DNA from 4 places in the Pseudomonas sp. LjRoot277 genome. Region 1 is predicted to be linked to each of the others. Evidence: predicted binding sites of a transcription regulator. Region 1 holds the regulator's gene; each other region holds the start of a gene.

The links. The regulator sigma-54, encoded in region 1, starts transcription at its own class of promoters, with help from an activator protein. The targets are predictions, from matches to a motif close to ANTGGCATNNANNTTGCTNT.
Region 2: glnA (glutamate--ammonia ligase) is a predicted target of sigma-54. The motif match lies at 2,058-2,077, and genes of this name have one in related genera.
Region 3: glnK (P-II family nitrogen regulator) is a predicted target of sigma-54. The motif match lies at 2,874-2,893, and genes of this name have one in related genera.
Region 4: ACSQ87_RS09740 (circularly permuted type 2 ATP-grasp protein) is a predicted target of sigma-54. The motif match lies at 2,649-2,668, and genes of this name have one in related genera.

What each region holds. Positions count from the first base shown of each region.
Region 1 is NZ_CAXURI020000001.1:5,860,520-5,864,713, reverse strand. It holds gene ACSQ87_RS27360 (HPr family phosphocarrier protein) at 1-69, opposite strand, end outside; gene rapZ (RNase adapter RapZ) at 85-942, opposite strand; gene ptsN (PTS IIA-like nitrogen regulatory protein PtsN) at 945-1,409, opposite strand; gene hpf (ribosome hibernation-promoting factor, HPF/YfiA family) at 1,422-1,730, opposite strand; gene ACSQ87_RS27340 (RNA polymerase factor sigma-54) at 1,805-3,298, opposite strand; gene lptB (LPS export ABC transporter ATP-binding protein) at 3,483-4,194, opposite strand, start outside.
Region 2 is NZ_CAXURI020000001.1:6,466,575-6,470,768, forward strand. It holds gene typA (translational GTPase TypA) at 1-249, opposite strand, end outside; gene thiI (tRNA uracil 4-sulfurtransferase ThiI) at 389-1,843, opposite strand; gene glnA (glutamate--ammonia ligase) at 2,174-3,580, shown strand; gene ACSQ87_RS29875 (DUF4124 domain-containing protein) at 3,881-4,194, shown strand, end outside.
Region 3 is NZ_CAXURI020000001.1:342,439-346,632, reverse strand. It holds gene sutA (transcriptional regulator SutA) at 1-215, opposite strand, end outside; gene ACSQ87_RS01610 (secondary thiamine-phosphate synthase enzyme YjbQ) at 318-743, opposite strand; gene ACSQ87_RS01605 (ammonium transporter) at 956-2,293, opposite strand; gene glnK (P-II family nitrogen regulator) at 2,329-2,667, opposite strand; gene ACSQ87_RS01595 (accessory factor UbiK family protein) at 3,086-3,346, shown strand; gene ACSQ87_RS01590 (TylF/MycF/NovP-related O-methyltransferase) at 3,656-4,194, shown strand, end outside.
Region 4 is NZ_CAXURI020000001.1:2,052,446-2,056,639, reverse strand. It holds gene ACSQ87_RS09750 (transglutaminase family protein) at 1-248, opposite strand, end outside; gene ACSQ87_RS09745 (alpha-E domain-containing protein) at 245-1,195, opposite strand; gene ACSQ87_RS09740 (circularly permuted type 2 ATP-grasp protein) at 1,208-2,617, opposite strand; gene ACSQ87_RS09735 (ribonuclease E inhibitor RraB) at 3,019-3,360, opposite strand; gene ACSQ87_RS09730 (hypothetical protein) at 3,574-3,807, opposite strand; gene speE (polyamine aminopropyltransferase) at 3,977-4,194, opposite strand, start outside.

The DNA.
Region 1 (4,194 bases):
AACGAATTTTGCAGAAGCGCGGGCATGCAGGCCCAGCTTGTTGATGATTTCAATTTCCAGAGCAGGCATCGCGGTGTGAATCCTTTAGCTGAGGTCGCGGTGGCGAACCTGGACGTTCTTCAGGGATTTTTGCAGGGCCTGGCCCAGACGTTCGGTCAGGTAGACGGAGCGGTGATGGCCGCCGGTGCAGCCAATGGCAATGGTGACATAAGCGCGGTTGCTGGCGGCAAAGCGTGGTAGCCACTTGAGCAAGTAGGTGGAGATGTCCTGGAACATCTCTTCGACGTCCGGCTGTGCCGCCAGGTACTCGGCAACCGGTTGGTCAAGCCCGGATTGATCGCGCAACTCTGGTTTCCAGTAAGGGTTCGGCAGGCAGCGCACGTCGAACACCAGATCAGCGTCAACCGGCATGCCACGCTTGAAGCCGAAAGACTCCACCAGAAACGCCGTACCGGGTTCCGGCTGGTTAAGCAGGCGCAGCTTGATGGTATCTCGCAGCTGATACAGGTTCAGGTTGGTGGTGTTTACTTTGAGATCGGCGAGGTCGGCAATCGGCCCGAGCAGGGCGGTCTCATCGTTGATGGCCTCGGCCAGCGAGCGATTGGCATTGCTTAGCGGGTGACGACGGCGGGTTTCCGAGAAACGTTTGAGCAAGGTTTCTTCATCGGCGTCCAGATAAAGCACATCACACTGGATGTGCCGGCTGCGCACTTCTTCCAGCAGTTCGGGAAACCGCGACAAATGACTCGGCAAGTTACGCGCATCGATGGATACGGCAACCAGCGGTTGTGCCAGCTCGGTGTGAATCAACGCGCGTTCGGCCAGTTCCGGCAACAGACCGGCGGGCAGGTTGTCGATGCAGTAGTAGCCGTTGTCCTCGAGAACATCGAGTGCGGTACTTTTACCTGAGCCGGAGCGGCCACTGACGATGATCAAGCGCATGATTAATGACCGTTTTGCTCGTCCAGGACAACCTGATACAAGGCTTCATTGCTCGGGGCGCTGCGCAGTTTTTCGCGCACTTCCTTGCGGTCGAGCATGCTGGCGATCTGGCGCAGTAACTCCAGGTGCGCATCGGTAGCGGCTTCCGGGACCAGCAGAACGAACAGCAGGTCAACCGGGGCGCCGTCGATGGCGTCGAAATCTATGGGTGCATCAAGGTGCATCAGGGCGCTGATGGGTGAGGTACAGCCCTTCAGGCGGCAGTGGGGAATGGCGATGCCGTTGCCAAAACCGGTTGAACCGAGTTTTTCACGGGCAATCAGAGCCTCGAAGACATCTTGCATCTCCAGATCCGGCACTTCTTTGTGGATAAGGTTGGCAATTTGCTCGAGGGCTTTCTTTTTACTGCCGCCCGGCACGTTCACGAGGGAACGGCCGGGGGTCAGGATACTTTCAAGTCGGATCATGGGTTGGGAGTGTTAACGACCGGTCGCGCCCTGAAGGAGGCTTTGGGTCTTTTCCTTATGCTTTTTGAGTTGTTTATCCAGCTTGTCGGTCAGTGCGTCGATCGCCGCGTACATATCGGTATGCTCCGCGTTTGCGACCACTTCATTGCCGGGAATATGCAGCGTGGCTTCGATTTTCTGCTTGAGCTTTTCGACCGTCATCGTGACCTGCACGTTGGTGATCTTGTCGAAATGCCTCTCTAATCGTTCGAGTTTTTCGCCGATGTAGGTGCGAAGAGGTTCGGTCACTTCCAGTTGGTGTCCACTGATGTTGACTTGCATACAGCTTCTCCTTCGTTGCCAGTGCATAAAGCGGCAGGCAGAAATGCCTGCCACTGGAACGCTGTGGCGTGGCTCTACATCAACCGCTTACGTTCGCTCGAAGGCGCGATCCCGAGGGATTCGCGGTACTTGGCGACGGTGCGGCGAGCCACCTGAATGCCTTGTGCCTCCAGTAAACCAGCGATCTTGCTGTCACTCAACGGCTTTTTCTGATTTTCCGCGGCAACCAGTTTTTTGATGATCGCGCGGATCGCCGTGGACGAGCATTCACCGCCCTCGGAGGTGCTGACGTGGCTGGAGAAAAAGTATTTCAGTTCATATATGCCCCGTGGGGTATGCATGAATTTCTGCGTGGTCACCCGTGAAATCGTCGACTCGTGCATGCCCACCGCTTCGGCGATGTCATGCAGGACCAGCGGTTTCATGGCTTCGTCGCCGTATTCAAGAAAGCCGCGCTGATGCTCGACGATCTGAGTGGCGACTTTCATCAGGGTTTCGTTGCGGCTTTGCAGGCTCTTGATGAACCAGCGGGCCTCTTGCAACTGATTGCGCATGAAGGTGTTGTCGGCGCTGGTGTCGGCGCGGCGTACGAAACCGGCGTATTGAGCGTTGACCCGCAGTCGTGGCACGGATTCCTGGTTCAGCTCCACCAGCCAGCGCTCGTTGTCCTTGCGTACGATCACGTCGGGAACGACGTATTCGGCTTCGCTGGACTCGATTTGCGAGCCTGGGCGCGGGTTGAGGCTCTGCACCAGTTCAATCACCTGGCGCAGTTCGTCTTCCTTGAGCTTCATGCGACGCATCAGCTGGCTGTAATCGCGGCTGCCGAGCAGGTCGATGTAATCGGTGACCAGGCGTTTGGCCTCGACCAGCCAAGGCGTCTTGGCGGGCAACTGGCGCAATTGCAGCAGCAGGCATTCGCCCAGGTTGCGGGCGCCGATGCCGGCCGGTTCGAATTGCTGGATGCGGTGCAGGACGGCTTCGATTTCGTCCAGTTCGATGTCCAGTTCCGGGTCGAAGGCTTCGAGAATCTCCTCGAGGGTTTCGTCCAGGTAGCCCTGATTGTTGATGCAGTCGATCAGGGTCACGGCGATCAGGCGATCGGTGTCGGACATCGGGGCCAGGTTCAGTTGCCACAACAGATGGCTTTGCAGGCTTTCGCCGGCCGATGTCCGGGTGGTGAAGTCCCACTCGTCGTCATCGTTGCTCGGCAGGCTGCTGGCGCTGGTCTGGTAGACGTCTTCCCACGCGGTATCGACGGGCAGTTCGTTGGGGATGCGCTCGTTCCAGTCGCCTTCCTCGAGGTTATCAACCGTCGGGGCGGTTTCCTGGTAGGAGGGTTCCTGAATGTCGACGTTGGGTTGCTGTTCGGCTTTGTCGGCCAAGGGGTCGGCGTTATCGAAGTCGTCGCCTTCTTCCTGGCGTTCGAGCATCGGATTGGACTCCAGGGCCTCCTGGATTTCCTGTTGCAGGTCCAGGGTCGACAATTGGAGCAGGCGGATGGCCTGTTGCAGCTGCGGTGTCATCGTCAGCTGCTGGCCCATTCTCAAGACTAGCGATGGTTTCATGGCAGGGGCTTAACACCTTATTCGCCGGCGCACATGCGCCATCCACTACAGGGCGCCGGAGCGCCAAACATAAGCAAATTATATGCCCGAAACTGCAGCGTTTGCCTAGAGCGCTGTAACAATAAAAAAATGTTGATTTTTTATCGAGACAAGCGCCCGAGCAACCAGCCAGACACCTCAGTGCTTACAGGCGGAACTCATGGCCCAGATACACTTCCTTGACCAGGTCGTTGGCCAGGATGGTGGCAGAGTCACCTTCGGCGATCAGCTGGCCATCATTGACGATGTAGGCGGTTTCGCAGATATCCAGGGTTTCACGGACGTTGTGGTCAGTGATCAGCACGCCAATGCCCTTGGCCTTGAGGTGATAGATGATCTGTTTGATATCGCCCACCGAAATCGGGTCCACGCCGGCGAACGGTTCGTCGAGCAGGATGAATTTCGGGTTGGTGGCCAGTGCCCGGGCGATTTCCACGCGGCGGCGTTCACCACCGGACAGGCTCATGCCGAGATTGTCGCGGATGTGGCTGATGTGGAATTCCTGCAACAGGCTTTCCAGCTCTTTGCGACGACCGCCCTTGTCGAGTTCCTTGCGGGTCTCGAGGATCGCCATTATGTTGTCGGCTACCGAGAGTTTGCGGAAGATCGATGCTTCTTGCGGAAGATAGCCGATGCCGGCCTTCGCACGACCGTGCATAGGCTGGTGGCTGACATCCAGGTCGTCAATCAGTACGCGGCCCTGATCGGCCTGTACCAGGCCGACAATCATGTAAAAGCAGGTGGTCTTGCCGGCGCCGTTGGGACCCAGCAGGCCGACGATCTGACCGCTGTCGATCGACAGGCTGACGTCGCGCACGACCTGGCGGCTCTTGTAGCTCTTGGCCAGATGCTGAGCT
Region 2 (4,194 bases), 610 kb from region 1:
GCCGCCGAAGTCGGCGTGGCCCGGGGTGTCCACGATGTTGATGTGGTGGCCGTTCCAGTTGATGGCGGTGTTTTTCGCCAGAATGGTAATACCGCGTTCTTTCTCCTGGTCGTTGGAGTCCATCACGCGCTCGTCGTTGAGCTCGTTGCGCTCCAGGGTGCCGGATTGACGCAAGAGTTTGTCTACCAGGGTGGTCTTACCATGGTCAACGTGAGCAATGATGGCGATGTTGCGTAGATTTTCGATCACTTGTGTATCTCGATCAGAGGATTCGGTGTGCTGACAAGTCTTGGCAGCGATTTACAGTAGAGTCAGGCCTTGCCGTTACAGCTTGACGGCAGAGTCGGGGGGCCGGTGACGCAGGCCACAGGCATACAGCCCCGGGCTCTTAGCTCGGTCGATAAACGCGCACATTGGCATGCCCCTCACTGAGCAAATGGTGGGCATGCAGGCGACTCATCACGCCTTTGTCGCAATACAGCAGGTACTGGCGAGTAGGGTCCAGTTCCTTGAAACGAGCGTTCAATGCATAAAACGGCATCGTTTGTACCTCAATGCCAACGAGGCCCAGCGGGTCATCTTCAGCGGCATCCGGATGACGGATATCGATGACGATCTGACCAGCCAGCGCTTCGCTGACTTCTTCGATCTGCAAATCCTGGCCCAATTCGTCGATCACGCGATCGATCGGCACCAGTTTGGCGTTCTCGAGCGCACGCTCAAGTACTGCCATGTCGAACTGTTGTTCTTCGTACTCCACGCGTGGACGCTTGGCGTGGGTCTTGGGGTTCACCGAGATGACCCCGCAGTATTCCGGCATGTGCTTGGCGAAGTCGGCAGTACCGATTTCGTTGGCCAGGTCGATGATGTCCTGCTTGTGACTGGCGATCAGCGGACGCAAGACCAGCTTGTCGGTCACGCAGTCGATCACGGACAGGTTCGGCAACGTCTGGCTCGACACCTGGGAAATCGCTTCGCCGGTGACCAGCGCTTCGATGTCCAGCCGATCGGCAATACGGGAAGCAGCGCGCAACATCATACGCTTCAAAACTACGCCCATATGACTGTTATCGACTTTCCCGAGAATTTCTCCCAGTACTTCCTCGAACGGCACACTGACAAATAACACGCGTTGGGAGCTGCCGTACTTCTTCCAGATGAAATGCGCGACTTCCATGACGCCCAGTTCATGGGCTCGTCCGCCCAGATTGAAGAAGCAGAAATGGCTCATCAGCCCGCGGCGCATGATCTGGTAAGCGGCGACGGTGGAATCGAAGCCGCCGGACATCAGCACAAGTGTCTGTTCCAGGGCACCCAGCGGATAACCGCCGATGCTGTTGTGCTGGTTATGGATCACGAACAACCGTTTGTCGCGAATTTCGAGGCGGACTTCGATTTCCGGCTCTTTCAGCGAGATTCCGGCGGCGCCGCACTGACGACGCAGTTGGCTGCCGACATATTTCTCGACGTCCATCGAGCTGAATTCGTGCTTGCCGGCACGCTTGCAGCGCACCGAAAAGATCTTCCCGGCCAACGCATCACCGAAGTGCTGCTTGCACTTGGCGACGATGTCGTCGAAGTCGCCCAGCGGGTATTCATCGACCTGCAGGAAATGCGCGATGCCCGGCATGCAGCTCAGGCGCTCGGTCATCTCCTTCAGGGCTTTGGGCTCGCTGACGCGGGTTTCCAGCTCGAGATTGTCCCACACACCGTTCACCACCACAGCCGGGTCCAGGTCGCGGAGCACGGTACGGATATTTTTGGCCAACTGGCGGATGAAACGCATCCGTACCGGGCGGCTCTTGATGGTGATCTCGGGAAAGACTTTTACGATTAGTTTCATGAAAACAGCGCGCGCTGGGCCAGCCGAAAAAGGGGGGCGCGGATTATAGCGGAAATTGCTCAAGGTTTAACCAGTTAATGTGCAGAAGGTTTTGCGCGCACCAAAACAGGTCATTTGCTGAGTTTGACGCCACATTACAGGGCGCTATTTCCTGCTTTGCTCCGCTTTGCACCTTTATAAGCGTGAAATTGGGGCAAAAAACCCATGGTGGGGCACTGGCATGCAATTTGCTCCCTTGTGAGGCAGGTTGCCTTGGCAGAGTATTCGCGCCGGCATCACCCACATTCTAAGGGCATCCACTACTAAGCCCGAAGCCACCCGGAGGACACTATGTCGAAGTCGGTTCAACTCATCAAAGATCATGACGTCAAGTGGATTGATCTGCGCTTCACTGACACCAAAGGCACTCAGCACCACGTGACCATGCCGGCTCGCGACGCGCTGGATGAAGCTTTCTTCGAAGAAGGCAAAATGTTCGACGGTTCCTCCATCGCTGGCTGGAAAGGCATCGAAGCCTCCGACATGATCCTGATGCCGGACGACAGCACTGCCGTTCTCGACCCGTTCACCGAAGAGCCAACCCTGATTCTGGTTTGCGACGTGATCGAGCCTTCGACCATGCAAGGCTACGACCGTGACCCACGTGCGATCGCCAAGCGTGCCGAGGAATACCTGAAGTCGACCGGTATCGGCGACACCGTATTTGTTGGTCCAGAGCCTGAATTCTTCATCTTCGACGAAGTGAAGTTCAAGTCCGACATCTCCGGTTCCATGTTCAAGATCTACTCCGAACAAGGTTCGTGGATGTCCGACCAGGACGTGGAAGGCGGCAACAAAGGCCACCGTCCAGGCGTCAAAGGTGGCTACTTCCCGGTTCCGCCGTTCGACCACGACCACGAAATCCGTACCTCCATGTGCAACGCCATGGAAGAAATGGGCCTGGTCATCGAAGTTCACCACCACGAAGTGGCGACTGCCGGTCAGAACGAAATCGGCGTGAAGTTCAACACCCTGGTTGCCAAGGCTGACGAAGTTCAAACCCTGAAGTACTGCGTACACAACGTTGCTGATGCATACGGCCGCACCGCGACCTTCATGCCTAAGCCGCTGTACGGCGACAACGGTTCGGGTATGCACGTTCACCTGTCCATCGCCAAAGATGGCAAGAACACCTTCGCTGGCGAAGGCTATGCCGGCCTGTCCGACACCGCTCTGTACTTCATCGGCGGCATCATCAAGCACGGTAAGGCACTGAACGGCTTCACCAACCCGTCGACCAACTCCTACAAGCGTCTGGTCCCAGGTTTCGAAGCTCCAGTAATGCTGGCCTACTCGGCTCGCAACCGTTCCGCTTCGATCCGTATTCCTTACGTGTCCAGCCCTCGCGCTCGCCGTATCGAAGCTCGCTTCCCGGATCCAGCAGCTAACCCGTACCTGGCCTTCGCTGCCCTGGTAATGGCCGGCCTGGACGGTATCCAGAACAAGATCCACCCTGGCGACGCTGCTGACAAAAACCTGTATGACCTGCCGCCTGAAGAGGCGAAAGAGATCCCACAAGTTTGCGGCAGCCTGAAAGAAGCCCTGGAAGAGCTGGACAAAGGTCGTGCGTTCCTGACCAAAGGCGGCGTTTTCAGCGACGACTTCATCGACGCTTACATCGCTCTGAAAAGCGAAGAAGAAATCAAAGTACGTACCTTCGTACACCCACTGGAGTACGAGCTGTACTACAGCTGCTAATCCAGTAGCGCCTGCGCAAGCGGCGTGACAAAAAAGAGGCCTCCTTCGGGAGGCCTTTTTTTTGGGCGCGATTTCAACGGCTGACGACGTCCCCTGTGGGAGCGGGCTTGCTCGCGAAGGCAGTCTTTCAGCTGGCATTGATGGTGACTGACACTCCGCCTTCGCGAGCAAGCCCGCTCCCACAGTGGTTTTGTAGTGTTTGGGAGATTGCGATAAATCATGCCCAAATGTTAACGACTTGGGTCTATTGCCAGCCCTGACCTATGCTGCACCTCAATGCTTTCGTTTCTGGTCAATTTTATGGGTCGTGGTTTTCTACTGATATTGCTGCTGATCGCCCTGCCCGCCGCAGCGCAGATCTATAAGTACACCGACGCCGACGGCAACACCGCTTACAGCAACCAACCGCCCGATGGCGTGAAGGCTCAGCCGGTCGAGTTGCCACCGCTTAACAGGGTTGAGCCCCAAGCCCCTTCTGCGCCACCTGTCGAAGCCACCAGCCGCGAACAGCCGCTTAGCGCTTACGAGGTGCTGGAGCTGACCAACTTGCCCACTACCGAAGCACTGCGTGCCAACAACGGCACCTTCACCGTCAACGTTCTGATCAAACCCCG
Region 3 (4,194 bases), 5.5 Mb from region 1:
GCCCGCGCCAGAGCATCACGCTCCTTGTTTTTTGCTTCGACGCTCGGCAGCTCATCGACCGATACCGCTGCCTTGGCTTTGCCTTTGGCGGTCGGAACGGGCGCTTCACCGCCATCGTCGTCAGCAACGTCTTCCGCTGCTGTTTCCAGACCTTCTTCGGTTTCGTCGTCGTCGCCTACTTCGAGGTCGTCGTTTTCCAGATCATCGTCGCTCATGTTCTACCTCATGACTTGCGAAAAGCAGATTAGTTATAGCCCAGCTTCGCCGTCTGTCGAAGGCCGCTGGAAAAAATTCTACAACCGCTGGCAACCAGCGGTTTATGCCTCTTCACCGTGCACGGTGGCGAGGACTTTACGGGCACCGCCAAAATCACGGTGCTCGCCCAGATAAACGCCTTGCCAGGTCCCCAGCGCCAGTCGGCCTGCCGAAATCGGCAAACTGAGCTGACAGCCAAGCACGCTGGCCTTGAAGTGCGCCGGGAGGTCGTCCAGGCCTTCGTCGTTATGCTCATAGCCGTCTGCTCCTTGTGGGATCAGACGATTGAAAAATCGTTCGAAGTCGCGACGTACCGCCGGATCGGCGTTCTCGTTGATGGTCAACGACGCCGAGGTATGCTGCAGCCACAAATGCAACAGACCGACCCGACATGCCTTGAGTTCAGGCAGGCCGGCGAGTAACTCGTCCGTTACCAGATGAAAGCCCCGGGGCCTCGCCCGCAGGGTAATCAGAGTCTGTTGCCACATACAGTTCTCCGCACGTTCGGGGCGCATTCTAGCGCGCTCTGGGAAAAAACAAAGGCCCTAATATTCCTTCAATCATGTAAGCCATTGGCCGCGGAAAAACGCTCGTCGTAAACGCCACTAAACATGTACGAAAAAACCTTTCAGCAGTTCCTTCACTGACAAACTCCAGACAAAAAAATGCCCGGCAAGCCGGGCATTTTTTTTGTGCGTACTTACAAGTTGTAGCCGCGTTCGTTGTGGAGTGCCAGATCGATGCCGACAGCCTCTTCTTCTTCGGTGATACGCAGACCCATGACAGCGTCCAGGACCTTGAGGATGATGAAGGTGACGATTGCGGTGTAGATCACCGTGAAGCCCACGCCTTTGCACTGAATCCAGACTTGTGCGGCGATGTCGGTGACGGTGCCGAAGCCGCCCAGCGACGGTGCAGCGAAGACACCGGTCAGGATCGCGCCGAGGATACCGCCGATACCGTGAACGCCGAAGGCGTCCAGGGAGTCGTCATAGCCGAGTTTGCGTTTCAGGGTGGTGGCGCAGAAGAAGCACACCACGCCGGCTGCCAGACCGATGACCAGAGCGCCCATCGGGCCCACGGTGCCAGCGGCTGGGGTGATTGCAACCAGACCGGCCACAACACCCGAAGCGATACCCAAGGCACTTGGTTTACCGTGAGTGATCCACTCGGCGAACATCCAGCCCAATGCAGCGGCGGCGGTTGCGATCTGGGTCACCAGCATCGCCATGCCGGCAGTGCCGTTGGCGGCTGCGGCGGAACCGGCGTTGAAGCCGAACCAGCCAAACCACAGCATGGCCGCGCCCATCAGGGTGTAACCGAGGTTGTGCGGCGCCATCGGGGTGGTCGGGAAGCCTTTGCGTTTGCCCAGTACCAGGCAGGCAATCAGACCGGCCACACCGGCGTTGATGTGCACCACGGTGCCGCCAGCGAAGTCCAGCACACCCCAGTCCCACAACAGGCCGCCGTTACCGGACCAGACCATGTGCGCGATAGGTGCATAAACCAAGGTGAACCAGACGCCCATGAAGATCAGCATGGCGGAGAACTTCATCCGCTCGGCGAAGGCACCGACGATCAGCGCAGGGGTGATGATGGCGAAGGTCATCTGGAAGGTGACGAACACCGCCTCAGGGAACAGCGCCGCAGGGCCGGTCAGGCTCGCTGGCGTGACACCGGCGAGGAACGCCTTGCCCATGCCACCGAAGAACGAGTTGAAGTTGATGACGCCCTGTTCCATGCCGGTGGTGTCGAACGCGATGCTGTAGCCATAAATGACCCACAGGATGCTGATCAGACCGGTAATGGCGAAGCACTGCATCATCACGGAAAGAATGTTTTTGGAGCGAACCATGCCGCCGTAGAACAGCGCGAGGCCGGGAATGGTCATGAACAGCACGAGGGCTGTCGAGGTCATCATCCAGGCAGTGTCGCCGGAATTGAGGACTGGGGCTGCCACTTCGTCTGCCGCCATAGCCAGGCTGGGCATTACGAGGGACAACAGGGCTCCTAGCCCTGCGAATTTACGCAGAGTCATATTGTTTTCTCCTGGGGCGTTGGGTTTGTGGCGGCTTAGATTGCGTCGGTATCGGTTTCGCCGGTACGGATGCGAATCGCCTGTTCCAGATTGACCACGAAGATCTTGCCGTCCCCGATCTTGCCGGTGTTGGCAGCCTTGGTTATCGCCTCGATAACCCGGTCCAGATCCTTGTCGTCAATGGCGACATCGATCTTCACCTTTGGCAGGAAATCGACCACGTACTCCGCGCCGCGGTACAGCTCGGTGTGACCCTTCTGCCGACCGAAGCCTTTGACTTCAGTAACGGTAATGCCCTGCACGCCGATCTCGGACAGCGACTCGCGTACGTCGTCCAGTTTGAACGGCTTGATGATGGCAGTGACTAGCTTCATGAAAACTCTCTCCCGAATTGGTGGACTTGCCCCAGGAAAACAAACCCGACTCAAGTCTAAGCGCAGTGCCTGGCTTTGTAACGCATCGTCGGCCTTACCTGCCCGTCCGACGCCTGCTAACCACTCCGCACGAAACACTTCCCCCGTTCCGCTTGGCGCACTGCATTCGTCACAGCGACTGCATCAGTGCATGGGTCACTACCGACTAAGCAGAAAGCTTGCCATCTCGCCAAAACCCACTGATTTCAAGCCTTTGGCCGCTGCTGCAAGCTCCTCCGCGCAAATGACCCGACGTATACGCACAACAACAGTGCGCGGCCGCCCGTCCGCATGCGCGAAAAGCGTGCACCCCTGGCGGCGAGATTGACTATAGACACTGCGTGATACACTGCCCGCCATTGTTGACAGGACATTTCCCATGCTCGCACCCAAAGACTTCCTCGATGCCCTGAGCGGCACCGCCTCCCGCCTCTTCAGCGGCGACACCCCACTGCCGAAAAGCGAAATCGAAAGCCAGTTCAAGGCGCTGTTGCAGAGCGGCTTCAGCAAGCTGGATCTGGTGAGCCGGGAAGAGTTTGATAGCCAGATGGTCGTGCTTGCACGGACCCGTGCACGGTTGGAGAGTCTTGAAGCGAAGGTGGCGGAGCTTGAAGCGAAGCTGAATCCGCCTGCCGAGTAACCCTCCCCTCGATCGCGCCTGCTCCGCGTGGGCATCCGCCTGAAAGATCTATGCTGCATTCGATATGCAGGCCGTTTCAAATACTCAGCTAAAGCCCTGGCCGTTGCGACCGATAGCATTGCAACAACGCATAAACGGTGACGACCTTGCAGTCGTTAACTGGCGGAAAGTTCTCATGAGCATGGGTGGGCAATCGACTGGCCAACCTGTGCGAAAAATCAGACTCACTATCAAGTTTTGAGCGACTTCTGACGGCTGCCTCTCCGAGAGCCATGGTTCTGTAAAAGCAAAAGAAGAATGGAGCTTTTAATGTCGTTACCTGAAGATTTTTCCCCCGCTAAATACTTAGAGCTTCACCCCGATGTCAGCAGGGCAGGGTACGATCCGGCCGATCACTACTTGAGATTCGGTTTGATGGAAGGGCGCGCTTACAAGGGTGACGCGCGTTACGTTGCAGAGAAAGAATACAATCCGCTGCATCCGAAAATCGAAGGCGCTTATCAATACGACGGGCTGGCTTCCAAACACAATCATGACTTCATGGTTGATCCCGCCTTTATGTCGGCCTATGGTCGCGGCGTCGCCGCAGCGGGCGGCGATTATAAATGGTTCTGGAGAGTTCATCTGGGGCTTTGGGCCGCAAGGTCAGCAGCCAAGTACACCGGAGACTTCGTGGAGTGTGGCGTGAATCGTGGCTTCTTGAGCTCCGCGATCATGCATGACCTGGATTGGAACAACACCGGAAGAACCTTTTATCTATTGGACACTTTTGCCGGTCTTGATGAACGTTACTTGTCGGATGACGAAAGGACCGCGGGCGTCTTTGAGCGCAATCGCAAAGAGCTCGC
Region 4 (4,194 bases), 3.8 Mb from region 1:
AATTCGTCGATGTCCACCTGGCCCCGGGCGCCGATGATGATCGCCTCGTGGGGCTCGTCCATGGTCAGCACGTGCAGGATGTTGCCGAACGGATCGAGTTGCGCACGCACCGGGCGCGGCAAGTCGAGCTGCCAGCTGAGCACGTGCTGGCGCTCGCTGTCGTGGGGTGTCAGTCGCAGGTACTGGATGCTCGCCCGCACCTGATCTTCATAGTGATAGGTGGTCTCGTGGCTAATGGAAAGTCTCATGCAGCCTCCAGGTAGGAACTGTGTATGGCGTTACCCAACTGGCGCACCAGCGGGATGAACTCGGTCAGCCAGGCGTGCAGGCCTTCGTCGAGAATTTCGGTGATGCCGGTGTAACGCAGGCGCGCGTCAATTTCCGCTGCCAGACGTTGCGCGGGACGGCCGTTGGCCCCCGGCAGCTGGGCAAGGATCTGGTCGATTTCTTCGGTGCAGGCCCGCAGCGAACGCGGAACGTCTGCGCGCAACAACAGCAACTCAGCCACATGCCGGGCGCCGGGTGCGTCGCGGTAGATCTCGGTGTAGGCCTCGAACGAGGACAACGCCCGCAGCAAAGCACTCCACTGGTAATAGGCGTGAGCGGTGCCATCGCTGACCGCTTCGGCCTGATCACCAGCCATTTCGTAGCGGGCGTCGAGCAGGCGCAACGTGTTGTCGGCCCTTTCGATAAACGTCCCCAGACGAATAAAGCGGAACGCGTCGTTACGCATGATCGTGCCGTAGGACGCGCCGCGGAACAGGTGGGAACGTTCCTTGATCCACTCGCAGAAACGGCTCATGCCGTATCGACTCAAGCCCTGATCGGCAATCCCGCGGATTTCCAGCCAGGTGGCATTGATGTTTTCCCACATGTCGGCGGTGATTCGCCCACGTACCGCATGGGCACTGGCCCGCGCGGCGCCGAGGCAGCTGTAGATGCTCGCCGGATTGGCCGCGTCCAGGGCGAAGAAATGCAGCAGCCGTTCGGCGTGCAATTCGCCGTGGCGCTCCAGGTAATCGTCCAGGGTGCCGGTGATCAACAACGGCATGGCGAGTTCATGCAGGCCGTCACCACGGCCATCCTGTGGCATCAGCGACAGCGAATAACTGATGTCGAGCATCCGTGCGAGGTTTTCCGCCCGCTCCAGGTAACGCGACATCCAATACAAATCCGAGGCAGTTCTACTTAACATGGCAGGCTTCCTTCAATCCTCGACCACCCAGGTGTCCTTGGTTCCACCGCCCTGGGATGAATTCACCACCAGAGAGCCTTCGCGCAGGGCAACACGGGTCAAACCGCCGGGCACAACCCGGGTTTCGCGGCCAGACAATACAAACGGACGCAGGTCGATGTGGCGTGGAGCAATGCCGTTTTCGACAAAGGTCGGACAGGTCGACAGGGACAACGTCGGTTGCGCGATGTACGCGTGGGGCTTGGCTTTGATCCGCGCGCGGAAAGACTCGATTTCCGCCGCCGTCGCCGCCGGCCCCACCAGCATTCCGTAACCGCCGGAGCCCTGGGTTTCCTTGACCACCAGTTCCGGAAGATTGGCCAGTACGTGGGACAGTTCAGAGGGATTACGACACTGCCACGTCGGCACATTCTTCAGAATCGGCTCTTCATCCAGATAGAAACGGATCATGTCCGTGACGAATGGATACACCGACTTGTCGTCCGCGACCCCAGTGCCGATGGCATTTGCCAGCACCACGTTGCCGGAGCGGTACGACGACAGCAGCCCTGGCACGCCAAGCATCGAGTCCGGGTTGAACGCCAGCGGATCGAGGAATGCGTCGTCGAGGCGACGGTAGATCACGTCGACGGCTTTCGGTCCGTCCGTGGTGCGCATGAACACCTTGTCATCCCGCACGAACAGGTCCGCGCCTTCCACCAGTTCAACGCCCATTTCCCGCGCCAGAAACGCATGTTCAAAGAACGCGCTGTTGAAACGACCCGGCGTCAGTACCACCACGCTCGGGTTATCAATCGGGCTGGAGCTTTTCAGGGTGTCGAGCAACAGGTTCGGATAGTGGTCGATAGGGGCAATGCGCTGGGCCGCGAACAGCTCGGGGAACAACCGCATCATCATCTTGCGGTCTTCCAGCATGTAGCTGACGCCGCTCGGTGTACGAAGGTTGTCTTCAAGCACGTAGTACGTACCGTCGCCATCGCGTACCAGATCGACCCCGGAGATGTGGGAATAGATATCGCGGTGCAAATCCAGCCCTTGCATCGCCAACTGGTATTGCTCGTTGGCCAGCACTTGCTCGGCCGGGATGATGCCGGCCTTGATGATGCGTTGCTCGTGATAGAGGTCGGCGAGGAACATGTTCAACGCCTTGACCCGCTGAATGCAGCCGCGCTCGACAACTCGCCATTCACTGGCGGGGATGCTGCGGGGGATGGTGTCGAAGGGAATCAGGCGCTCTGTCCCTTGCTCATCACCATAGAGCGTGAATGTAATCCCGGCGCGATGAAATAACAGATCGGCCTCGCGTCGCCGTTGTGCCAAAAGCTCGTCAGGCGTTTCGGCCAGCCAACGGGCAAACTCCCGATAATGCGGGCGGACCTGGCCGCCGGCATCGTACATCTCATCAAAATAGGTGCGGATCATGCCGTACTCCTTGTCACCCGGACATCTGGGCTTCGCAAAGCCCGTGCCATCGGCATAAACGCTTTGATATCAATCAGTTGGATAATCGCACTGCACGCACCGCACCAATCCTGTGCGGTAAATGCCCCCACCCGATCGCCCCCGCTTCATTGCGAAGCAATGTTGTCGCCTATCACCAGCATAGCCAGAGTTGATTTCACTGCCCGGGAGTCGATGCGGATAATCCGCGCATTCGCTGAAAATCTTGACGAACTTCCCTTTAGCCGCCTGTTTAGGCGGTTTTTTTTTGCGTTTTTGAAACGTTATGAATCAAAAACACGATCAAGATCTTTCCAAACCCCACAAACGAAAACGGCCAACCCTGAGGTCAGCCGTTGCTGAGTGTTGTCACTGTTCATAAGTTATGCGAGTCGCCCTCGTACCTCCTGCTTGACGCCCCATCCTTCGATGATGCCGCCCAAAGGCTCGACCACCGCCTCGAAATCCTGCTCAAAATCGCCGATGCCGTCATAAGTGGCGTACATCACTTTGCTCAGTTCCAGGTACCACGCGCCGTCATCGCGCACGCTGATTTGCGCATTCAAGGATTCACCACAGTAATGCCCTGCCGCCCTGCGTGCCCGCTCCTCGTCCGGGAAAATGGCGTAGAACTCGATGGGATGGAATCGTGAAAAGTCAAAACCGCCTTCTTTCATGCGGCGCAAGACGCTGGTGCTGATGTCTTCTTGATAGGCTGTGCTCATGAAACGTCCCCCTCAGACTGATGGATAGACTTTCCGTATTCCCGGCACTCGCAACCGAAAGGGGCGAGCGATGCGGCAACAACGTTGCCGGTGGGAAGCAAGCATGTAGCTGACAAGACCAGACCTTAGCGATCCGTTCGCTGATCTCGATTGCAGAGTAGCCTCAAGATTGAGCCGCTGCCAAGGCCTGGTTAGGAATGTGACAGGAGATGTTCAGATTGGCGTGATGCTGAGGATTTCAATGCTGTTCTGGGTTTTCAGACTTTTGACAGTCGGATCATCGGCGCGCCCTTCCAGATCGTTGAGGTCCAGTTCGGCAGCCACAGGCAGACACCGGGCGCGAATGAGCTTCGCAGCTTGCTCGTTGTTCGGGCATTCATCGCTCTCGAACACCTCGTCAACTTGTTCACCGTGATCATCAACGAAAGTGACTTTCCACTTTTGCATCAGGTGCCTCCTCGATAAAACCCATGGATGGGCTTACATGTATCTCGACATTCGTCCCCGGCCAATCGTTCAACCGGACCTTCTACATCTTTAAGTGAAGCATGAAAAAAGGGCCGTCTCCGGTGTGTTTTCACACAACCTGAGAGGGCCCTTTCTGGCTTGCCCGATATCAGTCGTTGCTAGGCTTGTTCACAGCCTGCAGGACATATTGCGGCAAGGCGAACGCACCGATGTGGATTTCCGGGTTGTAGTAGCGGGTGATGATGCCGCTGCCGGCGAAGCGCTGCTGCAGGGTTTCGCGGGACAATTTGCGATAGGCGGTATTGGTCGCGCCCCAGGCGAAGGTCATGGCGCCGCCGATGTAGGTCGGCACGGCCGCCTGATAGA